Regions from separate parts of the Bradyrhizobium sp. CB3481 genome, predicted to be linked through region 1. Evidence: riboswitches for the same ligand, from Rfam matches in the RefSeq annotation. Region 1 holds a riboswitch; each other region holds the start of a gene.
What was found. Region 1 has a riboswitch for cobalamin ahead of QA643_RS27340 (energy-coupling factor ABC transporter permease). Riboswitches for the same ligand answer to the same signal wherever they lie in the genome.

Region 1 (4,823 bases):
ATTGCCCAACGGATGCGCGCATCGTCAACACTGCCCCACTATCGCTCGACGACATCATATCGGAGCTTGTCACCGCGCATCGTGAGGGCAAGGACGTGGCACGGCTGCATTCTGGAGATCTGTCGATCTGGTCGGCGATGGGCGAGCAATTGCGCCGGCTGACTGCGCTGCAAATTCCCTATTCAATCACGCCAGGGGTGCCGGCCTTTTCCGCCGCCGCGGCGGCGCTCGCGGCCGAGCTCACGCTGCCGGGTCGCGCGCAATCCGTCGTGCTGACGCGAATGCCGGGCAGGGCGAGCGCGATACCGGAGGCCGAAAAACTCGCCGCCTTTGCCACGACCGGTGCGGTGCTCGCAATCCATCTCTCGATCCATCTGCTTACCAAGGTGATTGATGAGCTGACCCCGTACTATGGAGCAGACTGCCCGGTCGCGATCGTTTGGCGCGCGAGCTGGCCGGACCAGCGCATTATTCGCGCCACGCTCGGCACGCTGGATTCTGCTGTCAGCAGCGAGCTCGAGCGTACGGCCGTCATTCTGGTCGGTCGCACACTGGGTTCGGAAGATTTCGCAGAAAGCCGCCTGTATGCTGCCGACTATGACCGCCGCTATCGGCCGCTCGGGCCGACGCCGCGCTTTCCGGAAGGCTCGTGATGGCGGCGAGCCTCGTCATCTCCGCGCCTGCATCCGGTGTCGGCAAGACGACGCTGACGCTGGCACTGGCACGCGCCTATCGCGATCGCGGGCTAAAGGTGCAGTGCTTCAAGAGCGGGCCCGATTATATCGATCCGGCGTTTCACGCGGCCGCCACGGGGCGCTCCTCGCTGAACATCGATAGCTGGGCCATGCGTCGTGAGGCGATTGAATCGGTCGCATCGCGCGGCGCCGATGCGGACCTCGTTCTGGCCGAAGGTTCGATGGGCCTGTTTGATGGCGTTGCCGCACCGGGCGTCTCGGGTACCGGCGCGACTGCCGATATCGCCGAGATGATGGACTGGCCGGTCCTACTCGTGATCGATCCCTCCGGACAGGCGCAAACCGCCGCGGCGATGGCTGCGGGACTGCGCGATTTCCGCGCGGGCGTGGGTCTTGCCGGCGTCGTTCTCAACCGCGTCGCCAGCGCGCGGCACGAAGACCTGGTGCGCCGCGCCCTGTCAGGCGCCGGCATTGCGGTATTCGGGGGCTTGCCCCGCCATGCCGCCATCACCTTGCCGAAGCGGCACTTGGGTCTCGTGCAGGCCGAGGAGCAGGCTGAGATCAACGGCCTCATTGCAGAGGCCGCGCGCGTCGTTGCCGAGCATGTCGATCTGGATGCGGTGCTGCAATCGGCGTGCGCCTGGAAGGCGCCAAGCGACGCGCACGGTCTAGACGTCAGGCCGCCCGGCCAGCGCATCGCTCTCGCACGCGACGCCGCATTCTCGTTCGTCTATACGCACATACTGGAGGGCTGGCGCGCAGCCGGAGCCGAGATTGTGACCTTCTCGCCGCTCGCCGATGAAGGCCCTGATGACAGCGCCGATGTCTGCTGGCTGCCGGGCGGCTATCCGGAATTGCACGCTGGCCGACTCGCAACAAATCGCCGATTTCGCCGCGCGCTAACATCCTTTGCGAAGACGCGGCCGGTGCATGGCGAATGCGGGGGCTACATGGTGCTGGGCTCCGCCCTGACCGACGCCAACGACGTACATCACGAGATGACGGGATTGCTCGGCCTGGAAACGAGTTTTGCCCAACGTCGCATGCATCTGGGCTATCGGCTTGCGGAGCTTGCGATGCCAATGCCTGGGCATCAGGCTGGTACGCGTCTGCGCGGCCACGAGTTCCATTACTCCACGATTGTCTCTCAGCCCGATACACCCCTGGCTATCGTGCGTGACGCGACCGGCGCGGTCGTTGTGGAGACCGGCTCGCGACGCGGCTACGCCACCGGCACGTTCTTCCATCTCATTGCGGAGGACAGGTGAGCGGCTTTGTTTCGTTTGTCTCGGCTGGTCCAGGCGATGCGGAGCTCCTAACGCTCAAGCCGGCCGGGCGTCTGAGCGTCGCGGAATTTCAATTGCGTGCCGCTGGCCCATCAGGAATCGACAACCGTGGTCTATATTGGCAAGCGGACATTTCCAGCGCCGACAGACGCGGCAAACTGCGATGGCGTCGGGGGCCATGCCGTGCTCAATCAGCCTTCACGAGGATTCTTTTCGGCGCGCTGGCGGGAGAGAGAGCTTGATGACGCCGCCGCCCGATCTCGCGAGCCCCTTGACGCGTCCTCGTCGGAAGGAGCACACAGTACAAGCATGGTGCTCCAAGCGGCGCAAAGCTCCGGAGCATAATCGGGAACGGGGAAGGGCGGACCCAATTGCGGCGCCCGAAGCCCCGGCCGCTCCCGCGACTGTAAGCGGTGAGGAGCTCCGATCCGCCACTGGGCCGTCAGGCTCGGGAAGGCCGGAGACCCGTTTCGAACCGCGAGCCAGGAGACCGGCCCTGCAGTTTTTGACACGAACGCCGTCGGGTGGGACGGCAGAAGGAAGGACGTAGATCATGCATATCGAACCAGGTATCGTTACGGGCGCCAAACTCGTGCTGGGATACGCGACAGCCGCTGTTGCCGGAGGCTGCGCCTTGAAGCTGGCGGCAGAAACCGTGCGCGAGCAGGGGATCGTTTCATTCGCGGTGCGCACCGTCGCCACAACGGTCCTGGTCTTCTCGTTCTTCGAACTCCTGCCGCATTTCCGGGTCGGGGTCTCGGAGGTGCATTTCATTCTCGGCTCGACGCTATTCCTCTTGTTCGGCGCAGCGCCAGCCGCGTTTGGGATAGCGCTTGGTCTTCTGCTTCAGGGGCTGTTCTTCGCACCGGCCGATCTGCCGCAATACGGCATGAACGTGACCACGCTGCTGGTGCCGCTTATTGCGATCCGGGCGCTGGCCGGGCGGATTATTCCCCGCAACACCGCCTATGTTGATCTGCAATATCGCCAGGCGCTTGCGCTTTCGACCGCCTATCAATCTGGCATCGTGATGTGGGTCGCTTTCTGGGCGTTGTATGGTGCGGGCTTTGCGGCCGAGAATCTCACTTCCATCGCGTCTTTCGCCGCGTCCTACGCGGTCGTCGTTGTCATCGAGCCGCTGGCTGATCTGGCCGTGCTGGCAGTGGCGAAATCGATGCGTACCGTGACCGGGGACGGCTTCGTCACCTACCGCTTGCACAACGCTGCATAAGTTTAAGTGAGGGCGGTCGCAGGCAGCGGCCGCCCTTCGCATAAGTTATGCTGACGCTCTCACTGATAGGCATCGGTTGCGGCGATCCCGAGCAGCTAACGTTTGCTGCGGTGCGTGTGATCAACGCCGCCGATCTCGTCCTCATCCCGCGCAAGGGCGCCGCGAAATCCGATCTCGCTGAATTGCGGCGGACGATTTGCGCACAGGTGCTTAACAACGACCGGACGCGGATCGCCGAGTTCGTCATGCCCGTGCGTGACGCCGGCCAGGAGGATTACCGCAAGAGCGTGGACGAATGGCACGCTGCGCTGGCCGCGACCTGGTCGCAGGAATTTGCACAGCATCTCGGAAGTGAGGGGCGCGTTGCCCTCCTGATCTGGGGAGATCCTTCGCTATATGACTCGAGCCTGCGGATCGCGCGAAGGCTCGATCCGTTGCCAGCCATCGAGGTCGTCCCCGGCATCACGTCAATCCAGGCGCTTTGCGCGGCACATTCGCTGCCGCTGAACGACATCGGGGAGCCTTTCCTGGTGACAACGGGACGGCGGCTGCGCGAAGGCGGTTGGCCGTACGGCACGAACACGGTGGTCGTGATGCTCGATCGCAGCGCAGCGTTTCAGTCGCTCGATCCGGCAGGGCTATACATCTGGTGGGGCGCCTATATCGGCATGCGTGAGGAGATCACGATGTCGGGTGCGCTGGCCGATGTGGGTCCAAGCATCGTCGCCGTGCGACAACAAGCGCGCGAAAGGCATGGCTGGATCATGGACAGCTACATTCTCAAGCGCGGATCGTAGCGCTCCCCGCGAACGGGCTCGCTCGGTAACGACAACATTCAACGGCAGGACAACATGCTACCGGAGTGGGTCTATCAGGAGTGCCCCGACGTTTCGCCGATCCATCGCGATGCAGCGCTGGCCCGCCAGGCTGAACTTACCAAACCGAACGGCGCACTCGGCCGGCTCGAGCATCTCGCGATCGAACTCGCCTGTCTGCAACGAACGGAGCAGCCGCGAGCCCAACGCGTGCCGATCATCGTCTTCGCCGGCGATCACGGGATCGTCGCCCAGGGCGTATCGGCCTATCCGCAGGAAGTCACGATCGCGATGATGTCCAGCTTCGCCTCGGGCGGCGCCGCTATTTCGGTACTGGCACGCGAGCTGGGCTTGAGTCTCGAGATCGTCGATGCGGGCACGCTCGCGGAAGTTCCGATCAAGGGTGTCGTGACCGACAAGCCACGCCGGGGGAGCCGCGACTTTAGCGAGGAACCGGCACTTGAGCCCGCGGAGTTGGCTTCAGCCCTTGACTGCGGCAAGCGCGCGGTTATGCGGGCTGCGACGACGGAACCCGATCTTTTGATCCTTGGCGACATGGGCATCGGCAATACCACGACTTCGGCGGCAATCGCCGCGGCCCTGCTTGGCATGAGCGCCGAGCAAATGGCCGGCAGCGGAACGGGTGTGGATGCTGCCGGTCGCGCACGTAAGGCGCACCTGATAGACGTCGCGTTGGCTCGTCATGGGCTCGCAACGCCAAGTATTGCGGCCGAGCGGATCCTTTGCGCGGTCGGCGGTCTGGAAATTGCGGCGATTTGTGGCGCGATCATCGCCG
Region 2 (4,823 bases), 800 kb from region 1:
CCGGCGCCGTTCTCGCCGATCAGGGCAATCACCTCGCCGCGCGATACGGACAGGCCGACGTGGTCGAGCGCGACCACGCCGGGATAGCTCTTGCTGATATCGACCAGTTCGAGGAACGGCTCTGGCATTTGCGCTGACACCCCGCGAACGGCCTTGGCGCTCCCGCCCTTACTTACGAAGCATCTGCTTCATCTGCCCCATGAAGTCGTCGACGTTCGACTGCTCGATGACCTTGCCGGGCACGATGATGATGCCGTTCGCGGGAATGCCCGACTTGTCACCCTCGATGTATTTCGCCATCAGTTTCATGCCCTGATAGCCCCACTCGAACGGCTGCTGCACGACGGTGCCGACGATTTTGCCTTCCTTGACGCCGCCGAGCGTGATCGGATCTTCGTCAAAGCCGATGATCTTGATCTTGTCGAGCTTGCCCGCCTCCTTCAGCACTTCGTAGATGCGCGGCGTGTTGTAGGAATAGAAACCGACGAGACAGCTGACGTCGGGCATGGCGGCGAGAATGTCTTCTACATTGCGCTTGGCACGGGTCTGATCGATCTCGTCGCCGCGAACGTCGACCAGCTCGATCTTCGACCCCTTGATCGTCTCCTTGACGCCTTCGATGCGCTCACGTGCATTGTCGGCCCCAGGCAGCCCGACGAAGCCGACGCACTTGCCGCCATTCGGCAGAGCCTTCAGCATCAGCTTGCCCGCTTCCTTGCCGAGATCGGTGTTGGAAGAGCCGATATAGGCGACCCGTTTCGATTGCGGAGCGTCGCTGTCGGTCGTGAATAGCACGGTCTGGGAGGCGACCTTGTCGAGCTGCGCCGTCTGGTTCTTCGGATCCACCGAGCTGACCATGATGCCGGCTGCGCCCGCGGCCACGAGGTCTTCCATCACCCGTTGCTGCACGGCGGCTGCGGCCTGTTCAGGATATTTGAACTGAAGATCGTATTTGGGCAGTTCGCCCTGCGCCTTCTTCACGCCGGCCTCGGCGATCTTCCAAAAGTCGGACGCACCATTGACGACGAATGCCAAAACCTTCTTGTCCGCCGCGTTCGCCGAACCGAAACCAAGCGCTGCCGCAAAGGCGACCGAAAGACCCGCAACCAAGAGACGCTGCATTCCACCCTCCCTGTTTTCGTGTGGTCGGCCATCTAAGTGGGGCCAACTCTTCCTACTGTTGAGCGACCGCCCCATCTCCTGCCATCAGAGGCTGCGCTACAGACCGCATCGTCAGCTCGGATCGCGAGATAAATGAGGCACGCACCTCAGATACCAGACGCCCGCCATGCGTGCAACTGCAGGAATCCGCCCTTCTCGCCTGATGGTGGTGAGGACCCGCTGATTCAGGACCTGATCCGCTGCACGCTTACGCCAGCCTGGCAGGGGCGGTGTCGTTGATCGTGGCAGGGCCGCCGGCAACCTGCTTCATGGCCCTGAGGGCCAGCAGGCGGCAGTTTGAGGTGCGAAACTCATTCGAGTACAGTCGGACCGCGGTGCGCAACTGGTCGCATGCATAGAAGCGATCATCGCCGAAAAATGAAATCGCCCGCAGGCCGACGCCCTTCCCAGCCGACACGTTCAAGTTCCGGACGATCGTCGTCAGCCTGCGGATAGCCGAGACAGAAATATCCAATCAGGCGCCAGTCCTTCGGCACATCCAGTATCCCGGCGATTGTGAGGCGATCGAGGATCGATACCCACCCCATGCCGATGCCCTCGGCACGGGATGCAAGCCAGATTGAAAAGACTGCAGTCACGACGGAATAGTCTGCCATCTCGGGCATCGTGCGCCGGCCAAGACCGTGGCCGAGGCCTGTCGAACGATCGGCAAACACCGCCAGATGACATGGCGCCTCGCGCAATCCGGCCAGTTTCAACGCGGCGTACCGAATGGATAAATCGCCAGAATACGCTTTGAGCGCATCGCGGTTGCAGGACTCGAAATTTTCAATCACCTTCTGCCGGCGGCCGGGGTCGTCCACCACCACGAAACGCCAGGGCTGACACAGCCCGACCGACGGCGCCTGACAGCCGATTTCGATCAATCGCTCCAGCAGGCCGGGCGGCAGAGGATCGCTGCGAAACCGGCGCACGTCGCGGCGCCAGCCAAACAGATCGTATAGGCGGGCGCGGAAAGCCTGGTCGAAGTGCGGCGCGGCTGGCGGATCGATGGTCATGACCTTTGCCTATGCTTCGCGGGAATTTCCCGGTCTGGAGCGAGAATCGCGTGAGAACCGCGGAATTCAAAGCCCTTGCACGCCATGACCGTCAACAGGAATAGACGCCGCCGCCTGTTCAGACGTGTTTGAAGTGCGCGCGCTATTGTGCTTATTTGGATTCGTCATCGGTGCCTTCGAAAGAAGGTGAAACGGGAATGCGGTGCGGGGCAATTGCCCCTACTCCGCAGCTGCCCCCGCAACTGTAAGCGGCATTCGCGATCCAAACGGCCACTGGGCTTCAAGCCTGGGAAGGCGGATCGCAGACCACCGCGAGCCAGGAGACCGGCCGCTGACGAGAAATCAACTCGTTCGACGGTGGGTCGACGGAAGGGGCATTATGAATTTGCTAGGATATGCTGCCGGCTCGGCGGCCATTGTTGCGTTGGCTTGTTGTCACAGCGCTGCGTACGCGCAGTCGAACTCGGATCAACTACCGCCGGTGGTGATCAATCCGGACACTCCGCCAAAACCGGCCCGTACAACTCCCAAAGATCGAGATCGAAGCAGGGTCGGCCCGGTGCGGCCGGCTGCGAATAACGTTCCCGCCCAGCCCGCGGAGGTGGTGGTAACGGCCGACAGGGAGCCCGAGCCCATCAGCCGCACCGGCAGCTCGATCAGCGTCGTCAAGGGCGAGACGCTGGCAACCAGCAATCCCGGCTCGCTGGTCGACGCACTTAGAACCGTTCCCGGCCTCGATATCTCTGAGAGTGGCGGTCCGGGTTCGACCGCGAACATCCGGCTGCGCGGCGCCAATACCGGCCAGACGCTGGTGATGATCGACGGCATCCGGATCAACGACCCGACCGCCGCGAGCGGCGATTTCGATTTCGCGATGTTTGCCCCAAGCGCCATCGAGCGGATCGAGGTGCTGAAAGGCCCGCAAAGCGCGCTCTATGGTTCGGACGCGATGGGCGGTGTCGTCAACATCATCACCAAGAAGGGTACGGGCCCGGCGCAATTCAATGTCCGCACCGAAGGCGGAAGCTACGGCACGGTCTCGACAACCGGATCGATGATCGGATCGCAAGGACCGTGGTCCTATGCGTTCACCGGCGGCGGCCAGAGCAGCGAAGGCTTTTCGCGGTACGGCTATCGCATTCCCGCTATTGAAGCGAAAAATCGCAATCTTGAACCGGATGGTTTCAGTCGATTGGGAGGTTCCGCACGGGTTGGCTACGATGCCGACGGCGTGCGGGTTGAGACCGGCATATTGTCGACGCTCACCCGGTCGAACTATGACGCGTCGGGTGCGGATGCTCCTTTCTTCAAGGCGCGGCGCCTGCTCGATCAGGTGTGGGCGAAAGCTTCCGTGGATACGCTCGACGGCAGGTGGACACACAGTCTCAATACATTTGAGACCCAGGCCGTCCGTTCCTTCAGTGAACTGTCCTATCCCCTGGTCAAGTCTTCGACCATCACGGACTATACCGGAAACAGCATGGGGGCCGAATATCAATCGACCCTGCGCATGGGTACGTTCGGTTCGCTGATCTATGGCGCGAAAACGCAGCACGAGACCGCGGATATTTTCCAAACCAGTTTCGTGCCGAAATTTGCCGCCTATGTGCCTCAAGTGCGCGGCAAGCAGGACACCAACTCCCTGTTCGGGCTGTGGCAACTGCCGATCGGAGAACGTCTGACGATCACCCTGGGGGGCCGCGTCGATGACGTGGTGGGCGTCTCCCGGTTCGAGACCTGGCGGGCTACCGCAGCATATGCGATCTCTGAAACCGGCACCAAATTGCACGCGAGCGCGGGAACGGGCGCGAAAGCTCCCACCTTGTTTCAGCTCTACTCTAGCAACCGCGGGGCATCGCTTGCCCCGGAGGAGAGCTTTGGATACGACGCCGGCATCGACCAAAGTCTGTTCAATGGCCGCGTAGCTGTTTCGCTCACTGGCTTCGCGAACAAATTCACCAACCTCATTGATTTTGTGAGCGCCGGTTCCGGCGTCTCCTGTCCCGTGTTGAATGCGTCGGGATGCTATTTCAATGTCTCACGGGCCGAGACTAATGGTCTGGAAGTCGGATCCAACATCGATCTTCTGCCCGGCTACGTGAAATTCAATGCGGCCTACACCTATCTGCACGCGGTCGATCTCGCGACCGGGCTGGTGCTGGCGCGGCGGCCGAAGAATCTGGCGCGATTTGCGCTCACCATCACGCCTACCGACAGATGGCTGATCGAACCCCGTGTACTCACCGTTTCCAAGCGCTTCAGCAGCGCCGGCCAGACCAACCGGGTCGATGCCTATACAAGGGTCGATCTCTATACCGAGTACAAGATCGATAAGAACTGGAAGGTGTTCGCGCGCGGCGAGAATATCCTGAACGAACACTATCAGGAGGTTTTCAACTTCGGTACCACCGGTCCGGCGGCGTATGCGGGGTTTAGCGCCACATGGTGAGCGCCGATCCCGCAAGACGACAGGTGATCGCAACCGCCGGGCTTGCTGCGCTGGTGGGACTGCTGGCACTTGGCTCGCTCGGCATTGGACCCGTGCGGCTGTTGCCGCTCACCGTGCTCGACGCCCTGCTCGGCGGCGGAACCGACGTCCAGCTGATTATCGTCGCGGAAATTCGGCTTCCGCGAACGATTCTG
Region 3 (4,823 bases), 3.0 Mb from region 1:
ATCCATGTTGTAGATGCCCGACTGCATCTGAAAGCCACCGCTCTTGATGCGGAATCCGCCCTCGATGTCGTGCGAGGTCTGGGTCTTCAACTGGAAAGTCCCTGGAACGAAGAAGGGGCCGTTGGAGACACGCTCGTCGACGGTTGGGGTGCGGAATGCGCGCGCGGCGCGGCCGAATACCGAGAACACGCTATTGAAGCGGTGCTCGAGGCCGGCATGCAGCGCGTATTGTGTTTCGTTGCTGTCGAGCGGAGAGGCCGCGGGGCTGCAATTGAAGAACATGGCGCAACCGGGCGCATTGGGATCGAACCGATCGCGGGCACTCAGGCTGGTGTTTTGAATCCTGGCGCCATAGGAGAAATCGGTCGTTGGCAACAGGCCGATCGTTTGCTGCCAGTAGCCGGCCAGCGTCTGTTGCGACAGGTCGTAGATGTGGGTGGGCGCCAGGCCTTTGAACGCTCCACGGTCCTGATTGAATGTCGCATCGTAATAATCGATGCCGGTCAGTATCTGCGAGGGAATTCCGAAGATCGAATTTTTGACGCTCAATCGCGGCGTGATCGACCAGGTCAGCAACGCTGCGTCGTTATAGGTGGAGGAGAAGCTCGGAAGTGGCGAGGCAAATGGCACCGCGCCGAAGAAACCGCTTTGCGTATCCTTCTTCCGGAAGCCGCCGTCGACGATCAGGTCGACGCCGTTCATGATTGTCTTGGTAAAGCCGGTGGTGGCGCTGGCGCCCTGCTGGTTGCCGTAGTCGAACGGCGTATTGGTGCCCCTGCGGTCAGTCACGAGTTGATTGAGTCCGATTGAGGGATCGACGGTGCGTCCGCCCGGGAATCCGAGCTTCTGGTCGTCACCGGTTACCGTAAGGAAGGCCTTGAGGTCCGGTGTGCTGTAGTTGAGATTGCCTACCCCGTTGCGCTGGTCGAGCGCGTTGTTGACCCGGTAACCATCAGACTTGATGGCGTTGCCATAGAAGGACGTCGACCAAGGTCCGTAATTGGTCGCGGCTGAGATATTCGCAAGCCGCTGGTTGAAGGAGCCGACACCGGCCTCTGCGCGCATCGCGACGGGTGGGCCGCCAACGCCATCCTTCAAGACGATATTGACGACGCCGCCGACCGCATTGTCGCCGTAGAGCACCGCACCGCTGTTGCCGCGGGTGATTTCGATCCGCTCGATCGACTGGAGCGGGATGGTCGAGAGATCGACGCCGGCCATGTCGATATCATTGAGCCGGCGACCATTGATAAGGACCAGGGTGTTGGCAGTGGCAAACGCGCCGAAGCCGCGGAGATCGACCGACGTCTTGGCGCCGTTGACGCCGCCATAGAGCGATTGCAACTGCACGCCCGGCTGTTGCGCAATGATCTCGGATAGCGTCTGCGCCGGCGAATGCGAGATCTCGGCTGCCGTGATCACCGTCGCCGACGCGCCGACGATGCCGGAGAACTGCCGGCCGCCGCTGCCGCCCGCGCCTTGCGAAGCGCTTTGCGACGAGGCATCCGAGCCGGGCCCTGATGCGGGCCGCGCGCCGGTCGATGGCGCAGCGGCCGGCACGACGCGGCGCGAGGTCGATGGTTCATCGTAGGTCGGTTTCGCGCGGGTCCGGTTCGGGTCGGTGGGCGAGGTTATCTCAATCGGCGGCAATGGCTCGGATGGCGTCTGCGCGGCTGCGCCGGAAATGCCGAGCGATACGATCGGCACCAGGAAACTGGAGGCGAGCCAGAAGCGGCGTTGCCGCATGGGGGTGGTTGAAGACATGGTCGAGACCTCGGTATGACGTCAGTGGCACGTCACAGCGAACCAAGTCTCACCATGTGCTCTCAGCAGCTCAGGTGAAGCTAATGCCTGTACTCCCCGACCGACATCTTCGCGTGTGACCACGGCTGACGGCAGGTCTCCTGGCTCGCGGGTCGTTACCCCATCGTCGCCTTCCCAGGACCGAGATGCCCAGTGGCCTATGACGAAGGATTCGCCGCTTACAGTTGCGGGGGCAGCCGCGGAATTGGGGATTTCCCCGCACCGCATTCCCTTTTGATCCCCAAACGGGAACCGTCGGGAACTATGGTAGAAGTTTGTCAAATAGCGAGTCAATCCGCCGGAGGCGCTCTCGCAATCCTCACTGGACAAGTGCGCTATTTTTGTCGCATGCGCGGCGCCTGCCGGGCGCCTGTACCTCAGCGCGCAAAACTGCTTTAGGACGATCGATGAGTGTCGAGGCCGTAACCCTGACCAACGCGGACGCCGCGCGCCGGCGTATCGGCGCGACCTTCGCGTTATCAGCGCTCGTTGTGCTGCTGATGCTGATCTCGCTCGCTATCGGGCCGGTCCGGCTGACGCCACCAGCGGTCGCGGAGGCGTTGTTCGGCGGCGGCAGCGACGTATCGCAGGTCATTGTGCGGGAAATCCGCCTGCCGCGGACGCTGCTGGCGCTGGCGATCGGCGCCATTCTCGGATTATCGGGCGCATCGCTGCAGGGCCTGTTGCGCAATCCGCTGGCGTCGCCCTCGCTGTTCGGCGCGCCGCAATCGGCCGCGTTCGGCGCGGTGCTGGTAATCGCACTGGGCCTTGCCGATGTGCGCTCCTATGCGCTGCCGGTCGCGGCGATCATCGCCGCCTTCGGCTCGGTGTTCGTGCTGCTGTCGATCGCGGGGCGCAATGCCGGGTTATTGATCCTCATTCTGTCGGGACTTGCGATCTCGAGCTTTGCCGGAGCCGCGACGGCGCTGGTGATGAATCTCTCCAGCAATCCCTTCGTGGTGCTGGAGATCGCGTTCTGGCTGCTCGGATCGCTGGAGGACCGCAGCTTTCAGCACGTGATGCTGGCGTTTCCCTTCATCATATCAGGCGCGGCCATGCTGCTCAGCCAGCGCCATGCCTTTCGCGCGCTCAGTCTCGGCGAGGAGACCGCGCAAAGCCTCGGCGTCGATGTCGGCCGTCTGCGGCTACTAGTCATTTCGGGCGTCGCGCTCGGCGTCGGCGGGGCGGTCGCGGTCACCGGCACGATCGGCTTCATCGGCCTGGTCGCGCCGCATCTGATGCGGCCCGTGATCGGCCATGATCCGGGCCGGCTGCTCGTCCCGAGCGCGCTCGCCGGCTCCGCGCTATTGCTGGCAGCGGATATCGCGGTACGCATCATCCCCTCGACGTCGAACATCAAGGTCGGCGTGCTGACCTCGATCATCGGCGTGCCGTTCTTCCTCTATCTGATCATGCGCGAGCGCCGCGCGCTCGGCGGAGGTGTCGCATGAGCGAGCTGCTGACCGCAACCGGGCTCAATGTGCGGCTCGCCGGCCGTATCGTGCTGCAGGATGTCTCGCTGGCGCTGACGGCGGGCCATCTGGTGGCGCTGGTCGGTCCCAACGGCGCCGGCAAGACCACACTGCTGCGCGCGCTGGCGGGATTGATCCCGTCCGAGGGCGCGATCGAGATCGGGGGGCAGGCGCTGTCGTCGCTGCCGCTGCGCGAGCGCGCAAAGCGCTTCGGCTATCTGCCGCAGGGGCACATGGTGCACTGGCCGCTGCCGGCGCGCGATATCGTGGCGCTCGGCCGCTATCCGCACGGCGCGACCGATCCGGCGCGGCTGTCGCCTGCGGATGCCGAGGCGGTGCTGCGCGCGATGCAGGCGGTCGACGTAACGGAGTTCAGCGATCGCCGCGTCACCGAACTATCCGGCGGCGAGCGCAGCCGCGTCGCGCTGGCCCGTGCGCTGGCGGTGGAAGCGCCGGTGATCCTGGCCGACGAGCCGACCGCTTCGCTCGATCCGCGGCACCAGATCGACGTCATGCAGAATTTGCGCGCGACTGCCGACAAGGGCGTGCTGGTGATCGTGGTGACGCACGATCTCGGGCTTGCCGCGCGCTTTGCCGATCACGTGCTGGTGCTGCGCCAGGGCCGCCTGGTGTCGCAGGGCGCGCCGGCCGAGGCGCTCTCCGAACAGGTAATGGCAGATGTATTCCGGATCAGCGCCTATCGCGCGGAACACCAAAACGAAGCCGTGATCGTGCCCTGGGCCGACGTCTGATGCGACGGCGGCAGCGTTGAAAGTTGTGGGGGGCAGGAGCCGCAAATACCGCGTCGTCCCTGCGAAGGCAGGGACCCATAACTACAGGGCGTTGTAATTCAAGCTAGGCGTCAGCCACGGCATTCACTCATCGGCGCCACGGCGTATGGGTCCCTGCGTTCGCAGGGACGACGACATCATCTTGACTACCCCTGCACCACCGGCCCGCCGACCTTCTTCCACGCGTCGATACCGCCCTCGATATGCGCGGTATTGGCGAGCCCCGCATTCTTCGCGGCGGCTACCGCCATCGCCGAGCGCTCGCCGAAGGCGCAGAAGAACACCACGCGGCGGCCGGTCGCGGCGGCGACCTCGCGCAGCATGCCGCCGGGCTTCAGGCTCTCGGCGATGCCGGGATAGGGCGCGTGCAGCGCGCCCGAGATCGTGCCGTGCTTGGCGCGCTCGCCGGCCTCGCGCAGATCGACGAGCAGGATATCGGGCCTGCCGAGGCTGTTGATGGCGTCGCGCGCGGTGAGCGCCAGCCCCTGCTTGGCGAGATCCTCTTGGTGCAGGCCGACATGCATGTTGGCGGGCACCGCGACGTCCATCATCTTGGGATTCGGCAACTTCAGGTTCGCCATCAGCTCGATATATTCGTCGACGTTGCGCACCTGCAGCCGCGGATTGTAGCGCTTCTCCTCGCCGATGGTGGAAACCGTGTCACCCTTGTAGTCATGCGCGGGATACACCAGCGTTTCCTCCGGCAGCTTCAAGAGCCGGTTGAAGATCGACTCATATTGCGCGCGCGAAGAGCCGT
Region 4 (4,823 bases), 820 kb from region 1:
CGACCGTACAGCGATGCAGGCGATCCTCGATTTCGGGCGCGAGGCGCATGACCGCACCATGCTGATCCATTGTTGGGCCGGCATCAGTCGCTCGAGCGCTGCGGCCTATGTGATCGCCTGCGACCGCAATCCCGGCTTCGAGCGCGATATCGCCGAGGAATTGCGCCGCCGTGCGCCATCGGTGACGCCGAATCGGCTGATGGTGTCGCTGGCCGATGATTTGCTCGGACGTGGGGGCCGGATGGCGGAGGCGATCGATCGGATCGGCCGCGGTGCCGACGCATTCGAAGGCGAACCTTATCAGCTGCCGTTGTCGTGGCCTATCGGATGACGGCGGCGACGCCGAGCAGGAACCCGATCTCGAACACCTGCTCGATGGCGCCGAGCACGTCGCCGGTATATCCGCCGATCAGCCGGCGCGACCATATCGCGAGGGCTGCGGCCAGCGCGGCGCCGAGCAGCGCTCCTGCGAGCACCGAAGAGGCGGACATGAACGCCAGCGGCAGCACCGCAATGGCGACGGTGATCAGGGCAAACTGTATTTCCTGAGCGCGAACGGGCACCTCGGAATAATTGACCTTCATTGCCGTGGTATCGCCCGTGTAGTTCATGGCGTTGATGACAAAGCCCGGCGTGGCGCGCGCTGCGGCGTGGCTTGCGACCAGTGCGAAGGCGCCTGCCCATAGCGGCAGCTGCGTCAGCGCCGCGATGCGCAAGGCGACGCCGAAACCCAGCGCCAGCGCGCCGTAGGTTCCGATTCGGCTGTCCTTCATGATCTCCAGCCGTCGTTCGACGGTCCAGCCGCCGCCGAAGGCATCGACGGTGTCGGCCAGGCCGTCCTCGTGCAGCGCACCTGTGGTGATGGCGCCTGCGATGATCGCGAGCAGCGCCGCAACAAGCGGCCCCCAGATTTGTCCGGCAAGCAGCAGCACGACCGCCGAGCTGGCGCCGATGCCGATTCCCACCAGCGGAAAATATTTTAGGGATCGGGCCAGCCAGTCCGGCTGTGGCGCGGCTTTTGTCGGCGGCGTGGGCAGGATGGTGAGAAACCGCACGGCATCGAATAAGCGCTCGGTCTCGTTCATGTCAGATATTCCCGGCCAGAACGTCGCTGAGGTCGGCGACGTCGGTCACGAGCCGCGCGGCCGCGCGCAGCAGCGGCACGGCGAGGAGGGCGCCGGTGCCTTCACCGAGCCGCAGCCCGAGATCGAGCAATGGCTTCGCGCCGAACGCGGCGAGCACGATGTCGTGGCCCTTTTCGGCGGAGCGGTGCGCGAGCACGCAATAATCGCGAGCATCTGGACAGAGGCGGATCGCCACCAGCGCAGCCGCACTGGAGATAAAGCCGTCGATGACGACCGGGCGCCGCTTTGAGGCCGCCCCCAGCACCGCGCCGGCCATCATCGCAATTTCGAGCCCGCCGAACTCGCGAAGGACGTCCAGGGGAGAGCTGGCGTTGCTGCGCGCCGCGGCTTTGGCGATGGCGGCATGCTTGCGCGCCATGCCCGGATCATCCTGCCCGGCGCCGATCCCAATACATTCGTCAAGCGGCGCCGGTGCCAGGCGATGCACCAGCAGGGCAGAGGAGGCGGTGTTGCCGATGCCCATTTCGCCGAGCGCGATGATATCGGCGCCCGCCGCAATCTCGGCAATCGCGAGCGCACAGCCTTTGGCTAGCGCATCCCGGGCCTGTTGCATCGTCATCGCCGGCTCGCGTGCGGCGTTGGCGGTGCCCATCCGGACCTTGGCGCCGATCAAATCGGGATGCGCGGGCAGTTCGGCGGCCACCCCGGCGTCCACGACGCGAATCTCGACATCGGCTGCGGCGGCAAACGCATTGGCGCTGGCGCGGCCTGCCAAATAGGTCTTCACCATCGCGACCGTCACGGCCGACGGATATTGCGACACGCCTTCCTCGGTGAGGCCATGGTCGCCGGCGAACACCAGCAGCACGGCTTTGTCGGCCTTGGGGGGCGCCGGATGCGCGATCATGCCAAGCTGGACAGCGAGGTCCTCGATGCGTCCGAGCGAACCCGGAGGCTTGGCCTTCCCGTCGATTCGCGCGCGCATCGTTGCCTCCAACTCCTGATTGAGCGGGGGAACGAGCGGCGGTTGCCAAAGCGGTCGGGATTCAGTCGTCATGGGGTTCCTTTGCGGGGCCTACCTGACCCAACAGCCCGTGTCAGGTCAATCCGACCAGACCCAAGGCCACACCGGTTGACCCCAGCTACTGCGGCGGCTAGCGTCATCGGCGATGGTCCTCCCGCGAGGGAGGTGAAAAGGGAAGCCGGTGCGAGTTCTCTCAATGCCGGCGCTGCCCCCGCAACTGTAAGCGACGAGCCCCGAGCCGATGCCACTGGGTAATCCCGGGAAGGCGGCTGATGGCAACGACCCGCGAGCCAGGAGACCTGCCATCACGAACTGTGCTTTGGAGGCGTCGTCGGGGCGGGGTGCACCGGACGGGAGCGAGCCTGACGGCGACGAGCCGTCGGCGCGACCCAACAAAGCTCGTGGCCCAACGGCCGTGATGTGAGCCTGTGATGGATCGCGAGAAGGCTGAGCAAAATCCCGCTGATTTGGCGTTGGCTGAAGCTGCGCGTGTCAATGCGCCGAACGGCCCCACATTCGTAAGCGTGTGCATCACCTGCAAGACCGCCGATGGCGGTGCGGTGGTCGGCCCTGACATGTTTGAAGCGGTCAAGGCCGCGATCGGTTCGTCCGATCACGTTCAGGTGCGGCCGGTGCAATGCCTTAGCGTCTGCAAGCGGCCCGCAACCGTCGCGGTGTCAAGCGCGGATGGTTACACTTTTTTGTTCGGCGACCTGCAGACCGAGAGCGGCACCGCGGCGCTGGTAGCGTTCGTCGAGTCGTACCGGACGTCCGATTACGGCCTGGTGCCGTGGCGCGAACGTGCCGAGGTGCTGCGCAAGGGCATGGTGGCGCGAGTGCCGCCGATGCGCTGGTCGCCCGACGATGGCAGCGCACCGAAATGACAGTTCTTGCCACCACACTTGTGCTGGGCGGCGCGCGCTCCGGCAAATCCGCCTTTGCCGAGCGATTGATCGGCGACAGCGGACTCGCGCGGGTCTATCTGGCTACTGCGACTGCTGATGATGACGAGATGCGCTCGCGCATCGCCCATCATCGTCAGCGGCGGGGCGACGGTTGGATCACTGTCGAGGAGCCGCTGGCGCTGGTCGATGCACTGACCCGGGAGGCCACCCATGGCCGTGCCGTGCTGGTGGACTGCCTGACCTTGTGGCTGTCAAACCTGATGTTCGCCGAGCGCGATGTCGAAGTGGAAGCGCGCCGGCTCACGCGATTTCTCGGAGTGGCCCAATATCCCGTCGTTCTGGTCTCGAACGAGGTCGGCCTCGGTCTCGTGCCCGAGACGCCGCTCGGCCGCAGCTTTCGCGACGCCCAGGGCCGCCTCAACCAGATCGTCGCCGCCACCGTTCCCAATGTTGTGTTTGTCGCTGCCGGGCTTCCGCTCTGGCTGAAGCGGTCGCCTTAAGGAGAATATTGCAATGTCCCGTGTCCCCGTCACCGTGCTCACCGGCTTTCTCGGCGCCGGCAAGACCACGCTGCTGCGTTCGCTGCTGACGCAGGCCGATGGCCGCCGCATCGCCGTGATCGTCAATGAATTCGGCGACGCCGGATTTGACGGCGGACTTGTTGAGGAGTGCGCCGCAAAGGCCTGCGCGCCCGGTGATATCGTCGAACTCACCAACGGCTGTATCTGCTGCACGGTGGCCGATGATTTCATCCCGACCATGGACAAATTGCTGGCGCGCGACCGGCCGCTGGATGCTATCGTCATCGAGACCTCGGGCCTGGCCTTGCCGCAACCGCTATTGAAGGCGTTCGACTGGCCCGCCGTGCGCACCCGTGCCACGGTCGACGGCGTGGTCACGGTGGTCGACGCGCTGGCGCTGTCGGAAGGCCGCGTCACCATCGATGAGGATGCTGTTGCCGCGCAACGGGCCGCCGATGATTCCCTCGATCACGATGATCCGATCGAGGAGGTGTTCGAGGATCAGCTTGCCTGCGCTGATCTCGTGGTGCTTTCCAAGAGCGATCTGGTTTCACCGGCGGCGTTGGCTGAAATCGAGGCGCGTCTCAAGGCCGTGCTGCGACCCGGCGTCAACATGGTGCGTTCCAAGGGCGACCTGGCGGCGCCGGTTTTGATCGGCCTGAACGCCGCCGCGGAAGACGACATGGCAGCGCGCGCCGGCCATCACGGCGAGGAGGAGGAGCACGACCACGACGATTTCGACAGCATCGTCGTGATGCCGCCCGCGGCAGCCAGCGTCGATGCCATGCGCGCGCGCGTCACTAGCGCCCTGAATCTCACTGGCGTGTTGCGCGTCAAAGGGCACGCCCGCATCCACGACAAGTCAGCACCGATCGTGGTGCAGGGCGTGGGCGGGCGGGTTGATCTCGCATTCGCGCGTCCCGACGCGAAGCAGGCCGAGCATCTGGTGGTGATCGGCCTGAAGGGTTTTGATAGCGATGCGGTTCGCCGGGCTCTGCAGGGGTAGCAAAGGACTTGCACGCGGATGCACCTGAAGCTCGACACCGGCGGCAGTATCGATGATGGCGACGTCGCCCGCGATCTCGGGCAGGAGCCTGCCGATATCGTCGTGCTGTCGGCGGCCGATAGCGACCTCGCCGCCTTCGGTGCGGCCCATGCGACGCTGGCCGGCAGCTTTCCGAGCGTGCGGCTGACCAACCTGCTGGCGCTCGGGCATCCGGCTTCCGTCGATCTCTATGTCGAGCGCACGCTGTGCAGGGCCAGGATCGTGGTGCTCAGAATGCTTGGT

Region 2: it holds a riboswitch for cobalamin, as region 1 does, so the genes downstream of both, QA643_RS31095 (TonB-dependent receptor) here and QA643_RS27340 (energy-coupling factor ABC transporter permease) in region 1, are expected to answer to the same signal.
Region 3: it holds a riboswitch for cobalamin, as region 1 does, so the genes downstream of both, QA643_RS02865 (TonB-dependent receptor) here and QA643_RS27340 (energy-coupling factor ABC transporter permease) in region 1, are expected to answer to the same signal.
Region 4: it holds a riboswitch for cobalamin, as region 1 does, so the genes downstream of both, QA643_RS31150 (DUF1636 domain-containing protein) here and QA643_RS27340 (energy-coupling factor ABC transporter permease) in region 1, are expected to answer to the same signal.

What each region holds. Positions count from the first base shown of each region.
Region 1 is NZ_CP121647.1:5,606,819-5,611,641, reverse strand. Features, by position in the region: gene cobM (precorrin-4 C(11)-methyltransferase) at 1-653, shown strand, start outside; gene QA643_RS27345 (cobyrinate a,c-diamide synthase) at 653-1,963, shown strand; cobalamin riboswitch at 2,275-2,495, shown strand; gene QA643_RS27340 (energy-coupling factor ABC transporter permease) at 2,535-3,212, shown strand; gene cobF (precorrin-6A synthase (deacetylating)) at 3,260-4,009, shown strand; gene cobT (nicotinate-nucleotide--dimethylbenzimidazole phosphoribosyltransferase) at 4,064-4,823, shown strand, end outside.
Region 2 is NZ_CP121647.1:6,407,944-6,412,766, forward strand. Features, by position in the region: gene QA643_RS31080 (sugar ABC transporter ATP-binding protein) at 1-128, opposite strand, end outside; gene QA643_RS31085 (sugar-binding protein) at 169-1,122, opposite strand; gene bluB (5,6-dimethylbenzimidazole synthase) at 1,527-2,180, opposite strand; cobalamin riboswitch at 2,332-2,528, shown strand; gene QA643_RS31095 (TonB-dependent receptor) at 2,560-4,629, shown strand; gene QA643_RS31100 (iron ABC transporter permease) at 4,623-4,823, shown strand, end outside.
Region 3 is NZ_CP121647.1:613,343-618,165, forward strand. Features, by position in the region: gene QA643_RS02865 (TonB-dependent receptor) at 1-1,764, opposite strand, end outside; cobalamin riboswitch at 1,877-2,075, opposite strand; gene QA643_RS02870 (iron ABC transporter permease) at 2,211-3,254, shown strand; gene QA643_RS02875 (ABC transporter ATP-binding protein) at 3,251-4,027, shown strand; gene QA643_RS02880 (MBL fold metallo-hydrolase) at 4,213-4,823, opposite strand, start outside.
Region 4 is NZ_CP121647.1:6,422,751-6,427,573, reverse strand. Features, by position in the region: gene QA643_RS31165 (protein tyrosine phosphatase) at 1-331, shown strand, start outside; gene QA643_RS31160 (adenosylcobinamide-GDP ribazoletransferase) at 321-1,085, opposite strand; gene cobT (nicotinate-nucleotide--dimethylbenzimidazole phosphoribosyltransferase) at 1,087-2,142, opposite strand; cobalamin riboswitch at 2,239-2,431, shown strand; gene QA643_RS31150 (DUF1636 domain-containing protein) at 2,541-2,993, shown strand; gene cobU (bifunctional adenosylcobinamide kinase/adenosylcobinamide-phosphate guanylyltransferase) at 2,990-3,514, shown strand; gene cobW (cobalamin biosynthesis protein CobW) at 3,528-4,541, shown strand; gene cobN (cobaltochelatase subunit CobN) at 4,560-4,823, shown strand, end outside.